3 regions of the Pseudarthrobacter sp. MM222 genome follow, and region 1 is predicted to be linked to each of the others. Evidence: riboswitches for the same ligand, from Rfam matches in the RefSeq annotation. Region 1 holds a riboswitch; each other region holds the start of a gene.

What was found. A riboswitch is a leader RNA that binds a small molecule or an ion and turns the genes downstream of it on or off. The one in region 1 is predicted to bind thiamine pyrophosphate.
Region 2: another riboswitch for thiamine pyrophosphate. It lies ahead of OM977_RS11835 (bifunctional hydroxymethylpyrimidine kinase/phosphomethylpyrimidine kinase); the one in region 1 lies ahead of thiO (glycine oxidase ThiO).
Region 3: another riboswitch for thiamine pyrophosphate. It lies ahead of OM977_RS18450 (ECF transporter S component); the one in region 1 lies ahead of thiO (glycine oxidase ThiO).

The regions. Positions count from the first base shown of each region.
Region 1 is NZ_OX352321.1:3,113,452-3,119,901, reverse strand. It holds gene OM977_RS14190 (RNB domain-containing ribonuclease) at 1-300, opposite strand, end outside; gene OM977_RS14185 (ferritin-like domain-containing protein) at 342-1,013, shown strand; gene thiE (thiamine phosphate synthase) at 1,039-1,734, opposite strand; TPP riboswitch at 1,760-1,897, shown strand; gene thiO (glycine oxidase ThiO) at 1,891-3,228, shown strand; gene thiS (sulfur carrier protein ThiS) at 3,225-3,461, shown strand; gene OM977_RS14165 (thiazole synthase) at 3,467-4,285, shown strand; gene OM977_RS14160 (4a-hydroxytetrahydrobiopterin dehydratase) at 4,334-5,074, shown strand; gene OM977_RS14155 (hypothetical protein) at 5,052-5,354, opposite strand; gene OM977_RS14150 (DUF3107 domain-containing protein) at 5,358-5,582, opposite strand; gene OM977_RS14145 (TetR/AcrR family transcriptional regulator) at 5,634-6,302, opposite strand.
Region 2 is NZ_OX352321.1:2,595,382-2,601,831, forward strand. It holds gene obgE (GTPase ObgE) at 1-686, opposite strand, end outside; gene rpmA (50S ribosomal protein L27) at 803-1,066, opposite strand; gene rplU (50S ribosomal protein L21) at 1,128-1,436, opposite strand; gene OM977_RS11835 (bifunctional hydroxymethylpyrimidine kinase/phosphomethylpyrimidine kinase) at 1,782-3,422, opposite strand; TPP riboswitch at 3,405-3,502, opposite strand; gene OM977_RS11840 (Rne/Rng family ribonuclease) at 3,620-6,450, opposite strand, start outside.
Region 3 is NZ_OX352321.1:4,020,006-4,026,455, forward strand. It holds gene OM977_RS18435 (UDP-N-acetylglucosamine 1-carboxyvinyltransferase) at 1-1,447, opposite strand, end outside; gene OM977_RS18440 (energy-coupling factor transporter transmembrane component T family protein) at 1,580-2,383, opposite strand; gene OM977_RS18445 (ABC transporter ATP-binding protein) at 2,380-4,041, opposite strand; gene OM977_RS18450 (ECF transporter S component) at 4,085-4,717, opposite strand; TPP riboswitch at 4,785-4,923, opposite strand; gene OM977_RS18455 (DUF4235 domain-containing protein) at 5,112-5,375, shown strand; gene mnhG (monovalent cation/H(+) antiporter subunit G) at 5,433-5,849, opposite strand; gene OM977_RS18465 (monovalent cation/H+ antiporter complex subunit F) at 5,839-6,117, opposite strand; gene OM977_RS18470 (Na+/H+ antiporter subunit E) at 6,114-6,450, opposite strand, start outside.

The sequences.
Region 1 (6,450 bases):
GGGGGACACGAAGGAGGGGACGTCCGCGATGGCGTAATGCAGTTGGTAGCCCGTGCCGGCGCGGGAAATGTGGAGAGCCTGGTCAAGGTCCGTGGAGGACTCCGGATCGATGGTCACGAAGTCGATATGGGTGAAATCAAGCTCCGGCAGTTCGTGCCCGGCCACGGCTTCCTTGGCTTCGCGCAGGACGTCCTCCGGGAACGGTCCGGGCAGCTCCAGCGTGGTGCGCAGCGCGTGCAGCGCCAGGGCAAGTTGGTTCTCCTGCCGGTGGATGCTGGGGGTCAGGCGATGATGGGACACGAAAATCAGGTTAGCCCGAATTGCGCCATTAGTCTTGGATCATGAGCACATCGCCGGCTGATCCTGCCCGTTACAACAGCTTTCTGATGGATCTGCTCGGCGTGATGGCCTACGGGGAGCTGTCAGCCTTCGAACGGCTCTCCTCCGATGCCCGTTATTCGCCCTCGCTGCACGATCGCGCCGTGCTGGGCAGGATCGCCGTGATCGAGTTCCAGCACTATGAACTGGTGAGCGCCCGGCTTGATGAAATGGGCCTGGACCCGGAGGTGGCCATGCTGCCCTTCCAGCCTTCCGTGGACCACTTCCACGAGCGCACCCGCCCGGCCGACTGGTTCGAGTCCCTCATGAAGGCGTACGTGATCGACACGGTCTCCGCGGATTTTTACCGCGCGGTGGCTCTGCACGTGGACGCCTCCACCCGCCTCCTGGTGGAACGGATCCAGGCCGATGAAGCGGCCACCGCGGTGCTGCGGGACCGGCTCAAGACGGCCCTTGCCGACGACCCGCGGCTGGCTTCCCGGCTGGCGCTGTGGGCGAGGCGGCTGCTGGGGGAGGCCCTGACGCAGGCCCGGCGGGTCAGCTTCGAGCACGCGTTCCTCGGCGGTCTGATCGGTGCGGACGAGGAGCGGTCCCGGGAAATGGTCCGGGAACTGACGGTGCAACTCGCCGCCAATCACTCGCAGCGGATGACGCAGCTGGGGCTGGCCGGCTAGCTTGCCGGGGCGGCCGCCGCTGCCGTCAGGCTTCCGCGGCGTCGAGGGCGGCCAGCAGGTCGCGGGCGGCGCCGGCGGGATCCTCAGCCTCGGTGATGGCCCGGACCACCACGATCCGGCGGGCACCGGCTTCCACCACCTGCTCCACGTTCCCCAGGTCGATGCCGCCGATCGCGAACCAGGGCACCACACCGTCCACCCTGCCGACGTCGGCAGCCTCGGCCCGGCGGATCGCTTCGGCGGCATACCGCACCAGCTCCAGCCCGACGGCGGCTCGGCCCGGCTTGGTGGGCGTGGCCCAGACGGGTCCCACGCAGAAGTAGTCGAGGCCGCTGCGGCCAGGCGATGCGAGGATCGCCGCGTCCACCTGGTCCGGGCTGTGCGTGGACAGCCCCACCACGGCATCCTTGCCGAGGAAGTGCCTGGCGGCCGCGAGCGGGATGTCCTTCTGGCCGACATGGAACACGGGCGCGCCCGACAGTGCGGCCAGATCCGCACGGTCGTTGACCGCCCAGAGCCGTCCGTGCCGGTGGGCCGACTGGTGCAGGATCTCGAGCAGCTCGAGTTCCTCGGCCGCCTCGAGGGACTTATCGCGCAGCTGGATGATGTCGACGCCGCCGGCAAAGGCGGCATCCACGAAGGCCTCAAAGTCGCCGCGGTCCCTGCGGGCATCGGTGCACAGGTACAGGCGGGCGGTGGTGTGGACGTCATCGCGGCTCATACCCCAAGCCTAGTTCCTCTAAACTGGGCCATACCGCGGGAGCCCGCTGCAAGGTCATGCGCCACTTGGCGTTTTCGGCCCTGCAGGGCTGAGAGGGCATCAGAGCCGACCGCTTGACCTGATCCGGTTAGTACCGGCGTAGGGAAGGAATCCGCCATGGGCACTCCAGCCGGTTTGAGGGATGCGCCCGCCGCGGCGCCGCATGACGGTCCCGCCGGGCAATATTACGACGTGGCCGTGATCGGCGGCGGCGTCGTCGGGCACGGTATCGCGTGGGAGGTGCGTCGCTCGGGCCGGACCGTGGCCCTGATCGACGACGCCCCCGGCACCGGCGCCAGCTGGGCTGCGGCCGGCATGCTGGCCCCGGTGAGTGAACTCCACTACCAGGAGGAGGACCTGCTGGAGCTGATGCTCGAGTCCTCCCGGTTGTGGCCCGACTTCGCGGCGCGGCTCCAGCCCGCAGCCGCGGAACCCACTGACAGCGGCGGTAACGGAGCAGCCACCGGGACCGGTTACCTCACGACGCCGACCCTCGCGGTGGGCGCCGATGCGGCCGACCGCCGGGCGCTCGCGGACCTCCGGAACGTGCAGCAGGCCTGCGGACTCTCGGTGGAGCCCCTTACCGTCCGCGAGGCCCGCCGACGCGAGCCACTGCTGAGCCCGGGCATTTCCTGCGCCTTCGACATTCCCGCCGACCACCAGGTGGACCCCCGGCTCCTGCTTGCCCGGATCGCGGCGCTGCTGGCAGCGGACAGCGGGAGCCATGCCGTGCAGCGCCGCGCCGCAGGGCTGCTCTGGCAGGACGGACGTGTCGCCGGCGTCAGGCTGGCCGGCGGAGCGCAAGTCCGCGCGGGGGAGACCATCGTGGCCAACGGTCTTGGCGCCGCCGGGCTCGGCGGGCTCCCGCCCGGACTTAGCCTGCCGCTGCGGCCGGTCCACGGCGACATCCTCCGGCTCCGGGTACCGGCCCGGCTGCGGCCGCTGCTGGGCTCCACCGTGCGGGGCCTGGTCCGCGGCGTGCCGGTCTACATCGTCCCGCGCCGGGACGGCACCGTGGTGATAGGAGCCACCCAGCGCGAAGACGCCCTCGCGGAACCGGCGGAATCCGGGGTGGGCGCGGTCTCCGCCGGAGGCGTGTACCAGCTGCTGCGGGATGCCCAGCAGCTGCTGCCCGCCGTCGCCGAACTGGAACTGCTGGAGGCCACCGCCCGGGCCCGGCCCGCGACGCCGGACAACGCCCCGCTGCTGGGCCGCGTTGCCGACCGGGCTGCCGGCCGCCCGGGCGACGTCGCGGGAATCATCGTCGCTACCGGATTCTTCCGGCACGGCATCCTTCTGACTCCCGTGGCCGCGCAGATCTGCCGGCAGCTGCTGGAGGGCACGGCGGACCCCCGCTGGAGCCGGTTCCGGCCGGACAGGTTCTCCGCCGGCGCTCCCGACCCAAGTCCCCAGCACCCAAGCCCCCACCCAGAGCGCAGCGAGGAAGCACTATGAAGATCAGACTCAACGGCACGGAGCACGCAGTCCCCGACGGCGCCTCCGTCAGCACCCTTGTCAGCCAGATCACCGGGCGGACGCTCGCCCCGAACGGGCAGGCAACCGACGGGCGGAAGCTCGGCGTCGCCGTAGCCCGCAACGCATGCGTGGTGCCCCGCAGCCAATGGCACGGCACGGCGCTCGCCGACGGGGACGACGTCGAGCTGGTTACGGCAGTACAGGGAGGTTGAGCAACATGGAAGCAACTACACGCGCCGCAACCCCGCCGGCATCGCCGGCAACCGGGGACGCGTTCGTCGTCGACGGCGTACGGCTGGGTTCCCGGCTGATCATGGGGACCGGCGGGGCGCCCAGCCTCGACGGCCTCGGGGCAGCCCTCGTGGCGTCCGGCACGGAGCTGACCACCGTGGCCATGCGCCGCTACTCTCCGGCGGAGGCCGGCTCCTTGTTCCAGTTGCTGGTGGATCACAACATCCGGGTACTGCCGAACACCGCGGGCTGCTTCACCGCCCGGGACGCCGTGCTGACCGCCGAACTGGCCCGCGAGGCCCTCGAAACGGACTGGGTGAAGCTGGAAGTCATCGCCGACGAGCACACCCTGCTGCCGGATGCCGTGGAACTCGTGGACGCCACCGAACAGCTCGTGGGACGCGGCTTCAAAGTGTTCGCGTACAGCAACGATGACCCGGTGCTGGCCCTGCGCCTGGAAAACCTTGGCGCCGTGGCCGTGATGCCCCTGGGCTCACCCATCGGCACCGGGCTGGGCATCCTCAACCCGCACAACATTGAACTGATCGTCTCGCGGGCCTCCGTGCCGGTGGTCCTGGACGCCGGCATCGGCACCGCCTCTGACGCGGCACTGGCCATGGAACTCGGCTGCGATGCCGTGCTGCTCGCCACCGCGGTGACCAGGGCACAGAATCCGGCGCAGATGGGTGAGGCCTTCAAGCATGCTGTCATCGCCGGTAGGCTGGCGAAAAGGGCCGGCAGGATCCCGCGCCGCGAGCACGCGCTGGCATCCTCGGCCATGGAAGGCCGGGCCGAGTTCCTGTAGGTCCGGCACAGCGCTGGAAAAACAGGTCCGGCCAGCAAAGGAGCCGTCATGGGAGCCACGGACAACGTCCTCAACCAGGACCAGGTCGACGCCGCCCTGGCCAGTCTTCCCGACTTCCGGTACCGCCTGGGCGGGCTGGTCACGGTCTACAAGGCGCCGACGTCGGCCGCGGCACTCGAGCTGATTGCGGGCCTGGGACGCCAGGCCGAAGAACAGGACCACCACCCGGACCTCGACTGGCGCTACAACCGGGTCTTTCTCCGGTATAGCTCGCACGACGCCGGCGGCCAGGTCACCCGCAAGGACGTTGAGGCCGCGGCGGCGGCCAGCGCGGCGGCCGCCGCATTGGGCGCCACCGCAGAGCCGGGGCTGTACCGCACCGTGGAGGTGGCCATCGATTCCGAGGATCCGGCGGCTGTCTCCGAGCTCTGGCGGCTGGCCCTGGGTTACCGCAAGGGCGGTAGCGGCGACCTCCGCGACCCGTACGGTCGCGGTCCGACCCTCTGGTTTCGGGAGACATCCACGCCGAACCCCAATCGCCTCCACCTCGATATCCACCGCAGCAGGGCCGAGTCGGGGCCGGTGCTGGAGAAGACGGCAGCCGCCGGGGCCTTAATGAACCGTGACCACGCACCCGCCTGGGTGGTGGTCACGGATGCGCAGGGGAACCGGCTGTGCCTCTGCACCGAAGAAGGCCACGGACCGGAGCTGCCGGAGGGCCTGAACGAGGCCAGGACGGCCCGCCGCGCCCGCCGGCGCAGTACACCTAGAGGCGCAGGATGGCGGTGAGGCGGGCAGTGTCGTGCTGTGTGCGGCGCCGGCCCAGGTACAGTGCCACGGCCACGGCGGCTGCCGTACCGATCACCATGGGCAGGACCCACGGAATCCAGGTCAGGCCGGGCTGGTAGCCCAGTCCCGCCGCCGTGAAAATAATCCAGCTCAGCATCCCCACGGCGGCCGCAACGCCTGCCGGCACGCTGATGCCGTACTTGGCGTGCCGCTTGTCGTTGGCCCAGACCACGAAGCCTGCGGCCACGGTCACCATCGCAACCACAATCAAGGACAGCATGAGCTAGAGGGCGCCGAAACCGACGCGGCGTACTTCTTCGGCGCCGATTTCGACGTAGCCGAGGACGTTGGCGGGGATGATGATCTGGCGGCCCTTCTCATCCGTAAGGCGGAGCTCGGTGCCCTTCGAGATGGAATCCGCGACTACCTTGGCCAGGGTGTCAGCATCCTGCGCCGATTCCAGGACAATTTCGCGGCCGATGTTCTGAATGCCGATCTTTACTTCCACTGCAAGGCCTCCCAGCCAATCAAAGTTCTAAACGTGTTCTCTATTTGTAGTCTAGGACTCCTTGGGGAAACGGGAGATTCCGCGCCAAGCTAAACGATAGATCAGGTCGCTGGCCACATCGAGGTCAAGATTCCCGTCAGTTTCCAGCCAGTACCGGGCGCTGACCTGCGCCATCCCGGCGAGTCCGCGCCCCAGCAGCTGTGCTTTGAGCTCCGGAAGCTTGGTGTCCTCGGCGATGACGCGCGCGACGGCGTCGGCGAAAGTCTTGTTGAACGACTCCAGCCGGGCGCTCACGTCCGGATCATTGATCAGGTCGGATTCGAAGACGAGACGGTGGGCCTGGTCATCGTGGGCAATGAAGCGGAAATAGGCGCGCATGACGGCCTGGACCCGCTCGTCGTTGTCCGTGGTGGAGTTCAACGCACCCAGCAGCAGCTCGATGAGCTTGCTCAGGTGGCTGTCCAGCAGCGCCAGGTACAACTCACGCTTGGACGGAAAGTGCTGGTAAAGCACCGGCTTACTCACCCGGGCGGTTTCTGCGATTTCGTCCATCGCGGCACCGTGGTATCCGTTGGCAACAAAGACCTCCTGGGCGGCGGCCAGCAACTGCGCCCGGCGTTCGTCGCGGGGAAGACGTGCCGACCGCGGCCCGCCGCTCCGGACCTGCCCGGACCCCGCCCTGCCGGCGGGGTCATGTCCAACCGGTGCCTGATGAACCACTGTCGGCCTACTTTCCTTCGCTGTTAGGTCCACTTTACGCGTGGGTAATATGACCTGGCGGTATCTTCGGGCATAGATTGAACTATGGCCTCCAAGTTCACCGCAACCGCCGCACCTGCAACGCCGGAACCAGTGCGGTATCCGCTGC
Region 2 (6,450 bases), 520 kb from region 1:
TAGTGGCCCAGTCCCTTGCCTTCGCTGGCACCTTCAATCAGGCCCGGGACGTCGGCGATGGTGAAGCGGACGTCGCCGGCCTGGACGACGCCGAGGTTCGGGATCAGGGTGGTGAACGGGTAGTCGGCGATCTTCGGCCGGGCAGCCGACATCGCGGCGATCAGGCTGGACTTGCCGGCGGAGGGGAAGCCGACCAGGGCGATGTCCGCGATGGACTTCAGCTCCAGGACGACGTCGCTGGATTCGCCTTCGATACCCAGCAGCGCGAAGCCGGGGGCGCGTCGCTTCTGGGAGGAGAGCGAGGCGTTGCCGAGGCCGCCGATGCCGCCGGCGGCCGCGATGTATTCGGCGCCTTCGCCCACGAGGTCGGCGAGGACCTTGCCGTCCTTGGACTTCACCACGGTGCCCTCGGGCACCGGGAGGATGAGGGTTTCGCCGTTCTTGCCGCCGCGCCAGTCGCCCATGCCGGGTCCGCCGTTGGTGGCGTGCCGGTGCGGGGCGTGGTGGTAGTCGAGCAGGGTGGTGGTCTGCGGGTCAACACGGAGGATGACGTCGCCGCCGTTGCCGCCGTTGCCGCCGTCGGGACCGCCCAGTGGCTTGAACTTCTCGCGGTGGACGGAGACACAGCCGTGGCCGCCGGTACCGCCGGATACGTGCAGTACTACCCGGTCTACAAAGCTCGCCACGTGGATCTCCTCAGTGCTGTTCCCTGGACCCGCAATGGGGCCCAAGATGATTGTAATGCGGAAAAACACCGGTGGAGCGGACCAAATGGCCCGCTCCACCGATTTAGAACTTGTTGTTACTCTGCAGCTGCAGCAGCCACGATGTTCACAACGCGACGACCACGGCGGGTGCCGAACTCGACTGCACCGGGGGTCAGGGCGAACAGGGTGTCGTCCCCGCCACGGCCAACGCCGGCGCCCGGGTGGAAGTGGGTGCCGCGCTGGCGGACGATGATCTCGCCTGCGGAAACGACCTGGCCACCGAAGCGCTTCACGCCGAGGTACTGGGCGTTGGAGTCACGACCGTTGCGAGTGGAACTCGCGCCTTTTTTATGTGCCATTTGAAATGCCTGCCTTCAAAAATTCTGGGGAATCTGCTGGAACCTGAACAGTAACGAAGAGTTACTTGATACCGGTGATCTTGACCTTGGTCAATTCCTGACGGTGACCCTGGCGCTTCTTGTAACCGGTCTTGTTCTTGAACTTCTGGATGACGATCTTCGGACCACGAAGGTCTTCGAGGATCTCAGCCGTAACCGTTACCTTGGCCAGGTCCGCAGCAGCAGAGGTGATCTTGTCACCGTCTACCAGGAGCAGTGCGGGCAACTCAAAGGTGCTGCCGGCTCCACCGGGGACGCGGTTCAGGGTAACGAAGTCTCCAACGGAAACCTTCTCTTGGCGGCCGCCTGCGCGGACAATCGCGTACACCACTGGGGAACTCACTTCTCTCGACGTTTATTACTAGATTTGCGTGCGGAACCTGGTCCAAGTTGTTTGGCTGGCTCACGCTGTGCCTCAACGCCGGTGGGTTTCCCGGGGGAACCCATGAGCTATCCCGTGGTCAAATCCGAAATCGGATTGTCCTCAAGGTCATAACCCAAGTGTTGGCGTAAGCACCGAAGATCTAGACTACGCTAATTTTGCCTTCGGCCGCAAACGAGGCTGGCTCCGGCGGGCCATGCGTGGTGGACTTCACTCCATCAAGAACAGAGCGATCCTGCAACGACTTCCGGAACCGTGCCCCACCATCGTACAGGCTGGCCGGGCCCCCGCCGGTCAAGCATGCAGTCTCGGCGCGTCGAAGAAGGCGACTTCGTAACGGGCCGACTGCCGGAAAGCCAGCTCCATGGCGTCCCGTTCGCCGGCCGAGGCGCGGCGCGCCGCGTCATCCGTGATGCCGATGGCCTGCCGCGTGGCCGCGGCGAAGTCCTCGTCGGCATAGGTCCGCAGCCAGTCGGCGTAGGGGTGCGCTGCGGCGGCGCCGGCCGCCAGAAACTTCCCGTGGAGTTCCGCGCCGACCTCGGCGTAGAGCCAGAAGCACGGCAGGGCGGCCGCGACCAGCACCCCGTAGCTGCCGGCGACGGAGGACGCCAGCAGGTGGTCCACATAGGACTTCGTCACCGGGCCGAGAGTTCCCTCCACGGTCCGGGTGCTGAGCCAGCTCCGGTGCAGCTCGGATTCGACTTCCAGGCACTGCTGCGCGGAGCGGGCCCAGAAGAGCTGTTCGGCTTCGGAGGGTGCGAGTGCGGCCGCCCGCGCCAGCACCCGCGAGTAGCCATTGAGGTAGAGGGCGTCCTGGGCCAGATAGTAGGCGAACTCCCGCTCGGGGAGCGTGCCGTCCGCCAGCCCCCGAATGAAGTCCAGGCCGTAGATCTCGTCGAGGTCCTGCGCCGCGCCCGCCCCGAGGGCAGCGACGAACTCGCCCTTGGCCGGAACCCGGGTGTCCGCGGGACCCTGATCGAGGCGGTGGCCCGCGGTCAGGTGCTGGACGTGGTGGAAATGGTGCACCGGGCCGTTGCCGGTGCCGACATCCAGGTGCTCCGAGTCGCGCAGCGCACCTTCGAGCCAGGGCTTGACCTCGCGCAGCGCGGCTTCCCAGTCCCCCACGCGGGCCTGCACTGTTGCCAGCGCCGAGGACAGCGAGCATCCGGTGCCGTGGCTGTTGCTTGTGGGAACGCGTCGGCCCTGCACCACGACTGTCTCCTGGCCCAGCAATCCCCCGGTGTTGACGAGCGCATCCGGGCAGCCGCCGCCGGCCTCACTGCCCGCGCCGGCCTCACTGCCCGCGCCGGATTCGCTGCCGGCGCCGCCGTCGAGATGACCGCCCTTCACCAGGACCGTGGTGCCGGTCTGGGCGGCGAGCCGTTTGCCCTGAGCCAGGGCCTCGGCCCAGTCGGCCGCGACCGGCTCCCGGAGCAGCAGGGCGAGTTCCGCGAGGTTGGGCGTGACGAGGTCCGCGAGGGGAAGAAGCGCGTGCAGGGCGGCCTCGGCTGTCTCGGCGAGCAGCCGGTCCCCGCTGGTGGCCACCATGACGGGGTCCAGGACGACGATGCCGGGACGGGCCTGCTCCAGCCAGCGTCGGACGGCATCGATCACGGAGGCGTCGCCGAGCATGCCGATTTTGACGGCGTCGATGCCGATGTCCGCGCTCACGGCGTCCAGCTGGGCCGTCAGGAAGGCGGCCGGTGGAACATGGACGGCCTGGACGCCGCGGGTGTTCTGGGCCGTGAGGGCGGTGATCGCGGCCATGCCGTACCCGCCATGGGCGGCAATGCTTTTCAGGTCCGCCTGGATGCCCGCGCCGCCGGACGGGTCGGAACCGGCGATGGCCAGCACCCGGGGAATCCGTGGCGGGGCGGTGCGCGGAGCGGGGGGCAGAAATGCGGATGGAAGGACAGCTGTTGCCACGAGAGACATCCCTTCGCCGGTGCTAACCGGACAGGTTCAACGGGTCTGGATCTCAGCCGGCTCGTTGCGCGGCACCCCGTGTCAGTGCTCCAGCCTAGCCGCACTGCTTAACGGACGGCGGGTGCGGCCCGAACCTCGGCGAATTGCTACGCCGGGTCCGGACCGCACCCGCGGCCATACTGGATTATTTTGGTGGGGCTCCGGGGCTACAGCTCCGACGCCGGCACGCCGACACCGAGGATGATCGGTTCGTTCGACGCGGCCGGCTTTGCCGCTGCCTGGTCCGGGGAGGGCGCCTTTGCCTCGTGCACGGCTCCGGCCGCGGCCGTTGCGGCACGCTGCTCGGCTGCCTCGCGGTGTTCAATGGACGTCTCGTTGGCTGCACCCTGGGCGCGGCTGGCGCTCCGGTTGCGGCGCACGCGGCGGCCCCGGGAGGTACCAGTTTCGACGTCGGCCCTCGCCGGCGCCTGAGCCTGCGCTGGCTCCGATGCCTGAGCCTGCGCCTCGGCCGGCGCCGAGCTCGTGGACACCTGCCCGGCGGCGGGCTTGCTCTCCTCGGCGTCGCCAAGGTGGGCGAAAGCCTCCGTCAGCAGGTCAAGGGTCAGTGCGGGTGCGGTCCCCTCGTCGGCGTGCTCGACGTACGGCAGCACCACCTGCTCGCCGCCGAAGGTCAGCACAGCAGCGGGACGTCCGGCTGCTTCCTCAGTGGCGGCCAGCTGCCGGGCCGTCTCGACGACGGCCTGGCGGGTCTCCGCCTGGCGGGTGCCGGCGTCGTGCGCGGTTGCCGCTTCCCCCTCGTGCAGGTGGGCAGCGTGCGCGGCGGCGGCGATGTTCGCCAGGGCAGCCCGGGTGGCCTCCGCCTTGGCGTGGCGCTCGGCCTCGGTGGGCTCGGGGTGGAGGGCTGCCGGTGCCGACGGAGCGGACTCCGGCCCGCCCTGAGCTCCCTTGCCGCGGCGGCGGCCCTTGCGCTCCGTGCGGGCAGCGGGCTGGTTCTCGGTCCGCGGGACGTGGTGTTCCGCGGCGACGACGTTGGCGCGGCGGTGCTCCACGGGCTCGTCGTGCGTGACGATGCCGCGGCCGGCGCAGGTTTCGCACTGCTCGCCAAAGACTTCCAGCAGCCCGGTACCCATCCGCTTGCGGGTCATCTGTACCAGCCCGAGCGAGGTCACTTCGGCCACCTGGTGCTTGGTCCGGTCACGGCCGAGGCACTCCACCATGCGGCGCAGCACGAGGTCGCGGTTTGACTCCAGCACCATGTCGATGAAGTCGATCACGATGATGCCGCCGATGTCGCGGAGCCGGAGCTGCCGGACGACTTCCTCGGCCGCTTCCAGGTTGTTCTTGGTGACGGTTTCCTCGAGGTTGCCGCCGCTGCCGGTGAATTTGCCGGTGTTGACGTCCACCACGGTCATGGCTTCGGTGCGGTCGATCACCAGGGATCCGCCGGACGGCAGGAAAACCTTGCGGTCCAGTGCCTTGTGGATCTGCTCGTCGATCCGCCAGGCCGCGAAGATGTCCGTGTCCTTGGTCCACTTCTCGAGCCGGCCAACAAGGTCCGGAGCCACGTAGGTGACGTAGGCCTCGATGGTGTCCCAGGCTTCCTCGCCGGAGACGATCAGCTTGGAGAAGTCCTCGTTGAAGACGTCGCGGACCACCTTGATGGTCAGGTCAGGTTCGCCGTAGAGCAGCTCGGGGGCCAGGATCTTGGTCGACGTCGACTGGCTCTCGATGCCTTCCCACTGCGCGCGGAGCCGGTTGATGTCGTGGGTCAGCTCTTCCTCGGACGCGCCCTCGGCCGCGGTGCGGACAATCACACCGGCGTTTTCCGGCAGGCGGTCCTTGAGGATCCGCTTGAGGCGGTTGCGTTCGACGTCGGGCAGCTTGCGGGAGATGCCGGTCATGGATCCACCGGGCACGTACACCAGGTAGCGGCCGGGCAGGGAGATCTGGCTGGTGAGGCGGGCGCCCTTGTGGCCGACCGGGTCCTTGGTGACCTGGACCAGCACGGAGTCGCCGGACTTCAACGCGTTCTCGATCCGGCGCTGCTTGCCCTCAAGGTTGACGGCTTCCCAGTTGACTTCACCGGCGTAGAGCACAGCGTTGCGGCCGCGCCCGATGTCCACGAAGGCGGCTTCCATGGACGGCAGCACGTTCTGGACCTTGCCCAGGTAGACGTTGCCGATCAGGGAATCCTGCTGGGTCTTGGATACGAAGTGCTCGGCCAGGACCCCGTCTTCGAGGACGCCGATCTGGATTCTGTCGTCGCGCTGGCGGACGATCATCTGGCGGTCCACGGACTCACGGCGCGCCAGGAACTCGGCCTCGGTGATGACGGTGCGGCGGCGGCCGGTGTCGCGGGATTCGCGGCGGCGCTGCTTCTTGGCCTCGAGCCGGGTGGAGCCCTTCACGGAGGTGACGCGGTTGTTAACCGGCGCTTCGCTGATCGCCCGCGGAGCACGGACCCGGGTCACCGTGTTGGGCGGATCGTCGTCTCCCCCGCCGGTGAGCTCGAGGTCCTGGTCGCCACGGCGGCGGCGGCGGCGACGGCGCGAGGTCACACCGTCCTCAAGGGTGGCCTCGGTGCCTTCGTCTGCGTCCTCGGCGGACTCTTCCAAATCGGTCTCCGCTTCGCCGGTGCGGCTGCGTCCCCGCCGGCCGCGGCTGCGGCGACGCCGGCGGCTGCCGGCGTCCTCGCCCTCTTCGCCTTCTTCCTCTTCCGCCTCTTCGGGCGCGGCAGCGACCGCGGCCGGCACCGGGCGGACGACGGCGGTCAGGTCGGGGGCCTGGAAGATCATCGACGTGACGGCCCCCGGCTCAAGGAAGAGCGAGGAGGCCGCGGAGCGGGCGGCGGCGGCGGGCTCCTCGGGCGTTTCCACGGCGGGGGTTTCTTCGGGCGCGGAGGTTCCCGCGGCCGGAGTTTCTTCCGCCGCGGCGGTTTGTGCGGCCGGGGTTTTCTCGGACGCGGGGATTTCGGCGGGCGCTGCTGCTGCGGGTGCTGCGTCCGCGGCGGGCGTCTCCGCGGACGGCGTTTCGGCGG
Region 3 (6,450 bases), 910 kb from region 1:
CGTAGATGTTGCGCAGCTCCGAGACGCCTCGGGCGGCGAGCATCGCGAGCAGCAGGCAGGCTGCGGGGCGGAGTGCCGGTGGGCAGCCCACTTCGGCCGCCCGCCACTTGGTCGGGCCGTTGACGTAGATCCGGTGCGGATCCAGCAGCTGCACCTGGGCGCCGAGTTTGTTCAGCTCAGTCAGGTAGATCGCCCGGTTCTCGTACACCCAGTCGTGGATCATGGTCTGGCCGGTGGCGTTGGCCGCAATGACCGCGAAGAAGGGCAGGTTGTCGATGTTGAGGCCGGGGAACGGCATAGGGTGGATTTTGTCCTCCGGTGCCCGCAATTCCGAGGGCTTGGTGGTCACATCCACCAGCCGGGTGCGGCCGTTGCGGGCCAGGTATTCGCCCGACACCTCGAGACGCTGGCCCATCTGTTCAAGCGTCGCGAGCTCGATCTCCATGAACTCTATGGGGACACGGCGGATGGTGACTTCCGAGTTGGTCACGATGCCGGCGGTGATCAGGCTCATCGCCTCGATCGGATCCTCGGAGGGGAAGTACTCGACGTCGGCGTCGACGGAGGGCAGGCCGGTGATTTTCAGGGTGGTGGTTCCCACACCCTGGATCTCCACGCCGAGCATCTGAAGGTAGAAGCACAGATCCTGCACCATGTAGTTGGGGCTGGCATTGCGGATGATGGTGGTGCCGCGGCGGTGGGCCGCGGCCATGATCGCGTTCTCGGTGACGGTGTCCCCGCGTTCGCTCAGCACGAAGGACCGGTCGTTCCCGTCCGACGACGGCGCCTGCACCACGTAGAACCCGGAGGTCGCCTCCACGCTGAGACCGAACTGGCGAAGAGCCTGCATGTGGGGCTGAACGGTGCGGGTGCCGAGGTCACAGCCGCCAGCGTACGGCAGGCGGTATTCGCTGGATTCGTCCAGCAGCGGGCCGAGCAGCATGATGACGCTGCGGGTCCGGCGGGCTGCCTCCACGTCCATGGAATCAAGGTCCAGCACGGCGGGGCGGCGGATCTGCAGATCGTTCGCGTTGAGCCAGGTGCATTCGACGCCGATGCTGGTCAGCACTTCAACGATCCGATTGACCTCCTCGATCCGGGCCAGCCGGCGCAGCGTCGTGGTGCCGCGGTTGATCAGGCTGGCGCACAACAGGGCGACGCCGGCGTTCTTGCTGCTGTTGACATCCACCGATCCGGACAGCGTGCGGCCGCCCTCGACCCGCAGGTGGGTCATCTGCGGGCGGCCAACCTTGACGATGCTGCGGCCGAAGATGGATTCCAGCCGCTGGATCATTTTCAGGCTCAGGTTTTGCTTCCCTTGTTCCATCCGGGCAATCGCACTCTGGCTGGTGCCCAGCTCGGCGGCGAGCTGCCCTTGGGTCCAGCCCTTCTGGCCGCGGGCATCCCGCAGGAGGGCGCCTACGTGTTCAGCAGTTTCTTGAGTCATACCCAAAAAATATCACGGATGAGCTATCAAGGTAGGCAGATGCCGCAGAAGTGCGGATTAGCTCACAGGAATATCCATGCTGTGCGATAAACAAGCGACGCACCGTGTCCGGCGGAGAGGGCCGGATGCTGGCTACTGCGGAGTAAGGAAGACGAGGTTCCAAGTCCCGGCCGCCAAGGCCGCGGTCACGGCGCCCGCGGCGATCCCGGCACCGCCCAGCAGCACCCACAGGTCCATGCCGCTGAAGGTCGAGGGCCGGGCCCAGGTCCGTTCGGCGCCGCCGAAGCCGCGTGCTTCCATGGTGACAGCCAGCCGGGAGGCGCGTCGGATGGCCTGCACAAGGAGGCCGAAGCTCTGCCCGAGCGTGGAGCGGAGGCGCTGGTAGGGGTTGCCCCGCGAGCCCACACCGCGGGCGCGCCGCGCCATCCCGATGGTCTGCCATTCCTCGGCCATGATCCCGACAAGCCGCATCGCGGCCAGCGTGCCCAGGACGAAGCGGTGCGGCAGTTTCGCGTTCTGCGCCAGCGCGTCGGCCAGGTCCGTGGGGTCCGTGCAGCTCATCAGCAGAACCGCGGGCAGCGCGATCGCCAGCCCGCGGAGCAGGAACCCCAGCCCGAGTTCAAGGGAACCTTCGCTGATGGACCAGATACCGGCGTCGAGCAGTATCCGGCCGCTGTCCGGCGCCAGGATGGCGGTGCTCCAGCCGCCCAGTGCCGCCGCCAGGACCAGCGGCCAGCCGCGTTGCCACAGCAGCGCCAGGCTGAGCCCTGCGAGCGGGAACAGAGCCACCTCGCAGGCCAGCGCCACCGAGGCGGAAACCCAGTCAATGGACAGCGCCAGCACCAGCGTGATCAGGACGACGGCCGCGAACTTGGCCAGAGGGTTCGCCCGGGTCAGCAGCGCATGGTTGCCGCGCAGGCTCAAAGCATCCCTCATGGCGCCTTCACCGGATCCGTGCCCCGGCGGTCCGGGGTGTTGAGGCTGAGTTCGGTGCCGCCGAGCACGGCACTGAATTCCGCGTCGTGCGTGACGGACACAACGGCGGTGCCGGCGTCGAGGAGTTCGGAGAGGAAGGAGGCGAGTTCGGACCAGGTGTTGGCATCCTGGCCGAAGGTGGGCTCGTCCAGCACCAGCACCTGCGGATGGGCCGCGAGCACGGTGGCCACCGAGAGCCGGCGTTTTTCGCCGCCGGAGAGCGTGTAGGGGTTGGCGTCCACCAGTTCGGTCAGCCGCAGCCGCTCCAGCAGCTCGTCCACCCGTTCTTCCCCGCGCCCCAGGTGCCGGGGGCCGAACAGCAACTCGTCGAGGACCCGGCCGGTGACGAACTGGTGCTCCGGTTCCTGGAAGACCGTTCCGATCCGGGCAATCAGCTGCTGCGCCTTCCACTTGTAGGGATCGATCCCCGCACCGTCGCTCAGCTCCAGCGTGGCGGAAACGGCCCCGGAGACCGGCGCCAGCAGGCCCGCCAAGGTCAGGGCGAAGGTCGACTTCCCCGAGCCGTTGGGGCCCGTGATGGTCAGGGCTTCGCCGGCGCGGACCCGGGCGGTGATGCCGGACTGCACGGCTAGGGGCGGGATGGTGCGGAAGCCCCCGCGCAGCCCCGAACGGCGGCCGCGTTCGCGGGAGACGGCCAGGTTCTCGGCTGCCATCAGCAGCGTCCCGGGCCTGTGTCCCCCGGCCCCGTGTCCGCCGGGCGGGTGCCCGCCGGGCGGGTGTCCGCCGGGCGGGGCGGTTGACGTGGCCCCCGCCGGGACTGCCGGCGCCGTACGGGCCCGCGTTTGCGGTACGTAGCCGGGGACCCAGACGCCCGCGGCGGTGAGCATGTCCCGTGCCTGCGCCAGGACCCTGTCCGGCGGACCGTCGATCAGCACGGCCGGTTCGGTCGCGCTGCCGGGCTGGAGGACCACAATCCGGTCCACGAGGTCTTTCCACACGGAGACCCGGTGCTCCACGACCACGAGGGTGGCCCCGGTTTTGTCCAGGCACCGGCCCACGGCGTCCCGTACTTCCAGGACGCCGGCCGGGTCGAGGTTGGCGGTGGGTTCGTCCAGCAGGATCAGCCCCGGGCGCATGGCCAGGATCCCGGCGAGGGCCAAACGCTGCTTCTGCCCGCCGGACAGGGCCGAAGTCGGATGGTTCAGCGGCAGGTGGCCCAGTCCGACGTCGTCGAGCGCTTCCCTCACCCGGACCCAGATCTCGGCCGCGGGCACCGACAGGTTTTCCGCGCCGAACGCGACATCATCGCCAAGCCGGGAGAGCACCACCTGGGTTTCCGGGTCCTGTTGGACAAGCCCGGCCCGGCCCCGCTGCGCCCGCGGTGAGGCGCCGTCGATCAGCAGCGTGCCGGTCTCATCGGAATCCTCCGGGGTGGCCCCGGCGGAATTGTCGCCGGCGGTGTTGTCGCCGAGGACCCCCGCCAGGGCGTGGAGCAGCGTCGATTTGCCCGAGCCCGAGGGCCCCAGCAGCAGCACCCGCTCCCCGGGGCTGATGTCCAGGTCCAGCCCGTTGACCGCGGGCCGGGACCTTCCAGCGTGCCGCCAGCCCCAGCCACGTGCCGTGACCTGGGCGGGGCGGACGGAGTTGGTTGCGCTCATGCGCGGTGGCCCGTCGTCGGGAATTCTGTCAGCGGTGCGGTCTTCAGGAGAACACGGGCTCCGTGGCGGCCTTGCGCGAGGCGAAGGAACTCAGTACCCCGGTCTTCGCCAGTCCCCGGGTGGCGAGCCAGGACAGACCGCCGGCGATCACGGCACCGGAGACGGCGGTGAAGATGATGTAGGCGAGTTTGTCGCCGCCGGCGTAAGCGATGTTCCAGCCCCACGGCAGGAACGAGTCATTGAGGCCGCAGAAGAGGCCCGCACCGGCACCGGCCAGCAACGCCACCGGCAGATTGAACTTCTTGTAGACCAGGGCGGCGAACACGAGCTCCGCGCCGAGCCCCTGCAGGACGCCGGAGATCAGCACCGTCGTGCCGTACTGGGACCCCATGATCAGCTCGCCGGTGGCCGCTACGGTTTCGCAGAAGAGGGCCGCGCCCGGCTTGCGGATGATGAGCATGCCCAGTACGGCGGGAATCATCCAGCCGCCGGCGTAGAGCCCCGTCAGCGGCGGATACAGCGCGTTGACCGGGGCGGAAATCAGGTTGGCACCCTGGGACCAGGCCCAGAAGATGATGCCTCCGGCGACCGCAATCAAGGCGGCCACCACAATGTCCACTACGCGCCAGTTGTAGCTGCGCCGGGCCAGGCCCTGCTTGGCAGAAATATCAGTCATGTCGTCCTCCTGAGGAACAGGAGGGGAGAATGCACCGGCCGGCCGCGGCTTCCGCCACCCCGCCGTGCATTCTGAGAACTCGACTCCCTTGCGCCGGTACTAACCGGATCAGGTTCGAGGGTCTGCGGCTGTCCGCACTCTCAGCGCCCACCGATGGTCCCTGGATTCCTCCAGCTGCCGACGGCGGCGCTCCCCTGTCGTATTTAAGATCACCCTTGTGGGCGGTGTCAGTTTACACCCGCCCGGCGGGGTTTCCTTTGGGCGGGTGTCACATTCACGCTGGCCCTCAGGCGGAGATGCTCCGCCGGAGCGGGCCCGTACCGTCGGTCCTCCCGTCAGGGACGGGACGCTAGGCTAGGGGAAGCCCCGTTCCCTCCCCGAAGGAGTCCGAAGAATGAACATCTTCATCAAGCTGCTCGGCACCGGCATAAGCCTGCTCGCCGGGTTTGTCGGTACCAAGATCGTCGACACCGTCTGGGAGAAGTCCACCGGCAACAAGCCGCCGAAGGGCCACGACGACGACATCCCCACCACCCTGCGTTCGGCCCTGACCTTCGCACTGGTCTCCGCCTCGGTCAGCGCCATCATCCAGGTCCTCGCCAACCGCGGCACCCAGCGCGCGATCACCCGTTTCGCCAAGTCCCAGGACATCGTCTAGGCCGGAGCGCGGGCAGACGCCGGCGGCACCCGTCACCGGCGCCGCTGCCGGAGCCCGTTACCGGCGGCGGCTCGCCTCGTCGTCGCTGTCGTCCGAAAATCCGCTCGCGCCCGCCGCCTGCTGCACCACGGCCTCAAGCTCATCTGCGCTGAGCAGCTCCCGGTGGAGGTGCTTGGTGCGGTACCCGGCCCGCCCCACCATGTGCGCGGACACCGGAACGGTGAGCAGCTGGAAGATCCAGGCGACCACCAGGACGGGCCAGACCCACCAGGTGCGCATCTGAAGCCCCACCGCGCAAAGCAGCAGGAACAGCCCCAGTACCTGCGGCTTCGTCGCCGCATGCATCCTGCTCATGAGGTCGGGGAACCGCAGCAGGCCGATGGCCGCGCCGAGCGACATCAGGGCGCCCACCACCATGAACACCGCCGAGACGGCGTCGATCACGGCGTCGCCGGAGAATGCTTCAGGATTCACGGGCTTGCTCCCGCCGGTCGGCGACGAACCGGGCAACGGTGACCGAACCGATGAACCCGATGATGGATACTGCAACGAGCAGCATGAGGTTGTTGAGGTGCCGGTTCACCGCCATGTCGATGCACAGCGCCGCGCCCACGATGGCCAGCAGCACGTCGGCGGCCAGCACCCGGTCCAGCAGCGACGGGCCCCTCGCGATCCGGATGATCGCACCGGCGGCGGCCAAGGACAGCACGACGGCGGTCACGGTCAGGACGAGCTGCATCATGCGCCCACCTCCTGCTTCAGTGCGGACAGTTCATCCCTGGTGCCCATGATCCGGATCAGCCCGGCCTCGGTGTCCCGGACCTCCTTGCGCAGCCGGGCGGCGTCCTCGGGGTTGCGGACGTTGACGCCGTGGACGTAGAGCGTTGAGGTGGACCTGTCCACCTCAACCACCAGCGAACCCGGAATCAGTGAGAGCACGTGCCCGGTCGCGGTCACCAGCAGGTCCGAATGGCTCCGCAGCGGGACAGCGACGACGGCGCTGATCACCTTCGGCCCCTTGGCCACCGCCAGGTACAGCACCTGGAAGCTCGCCGCCACGACCTTGGCCAGGAAG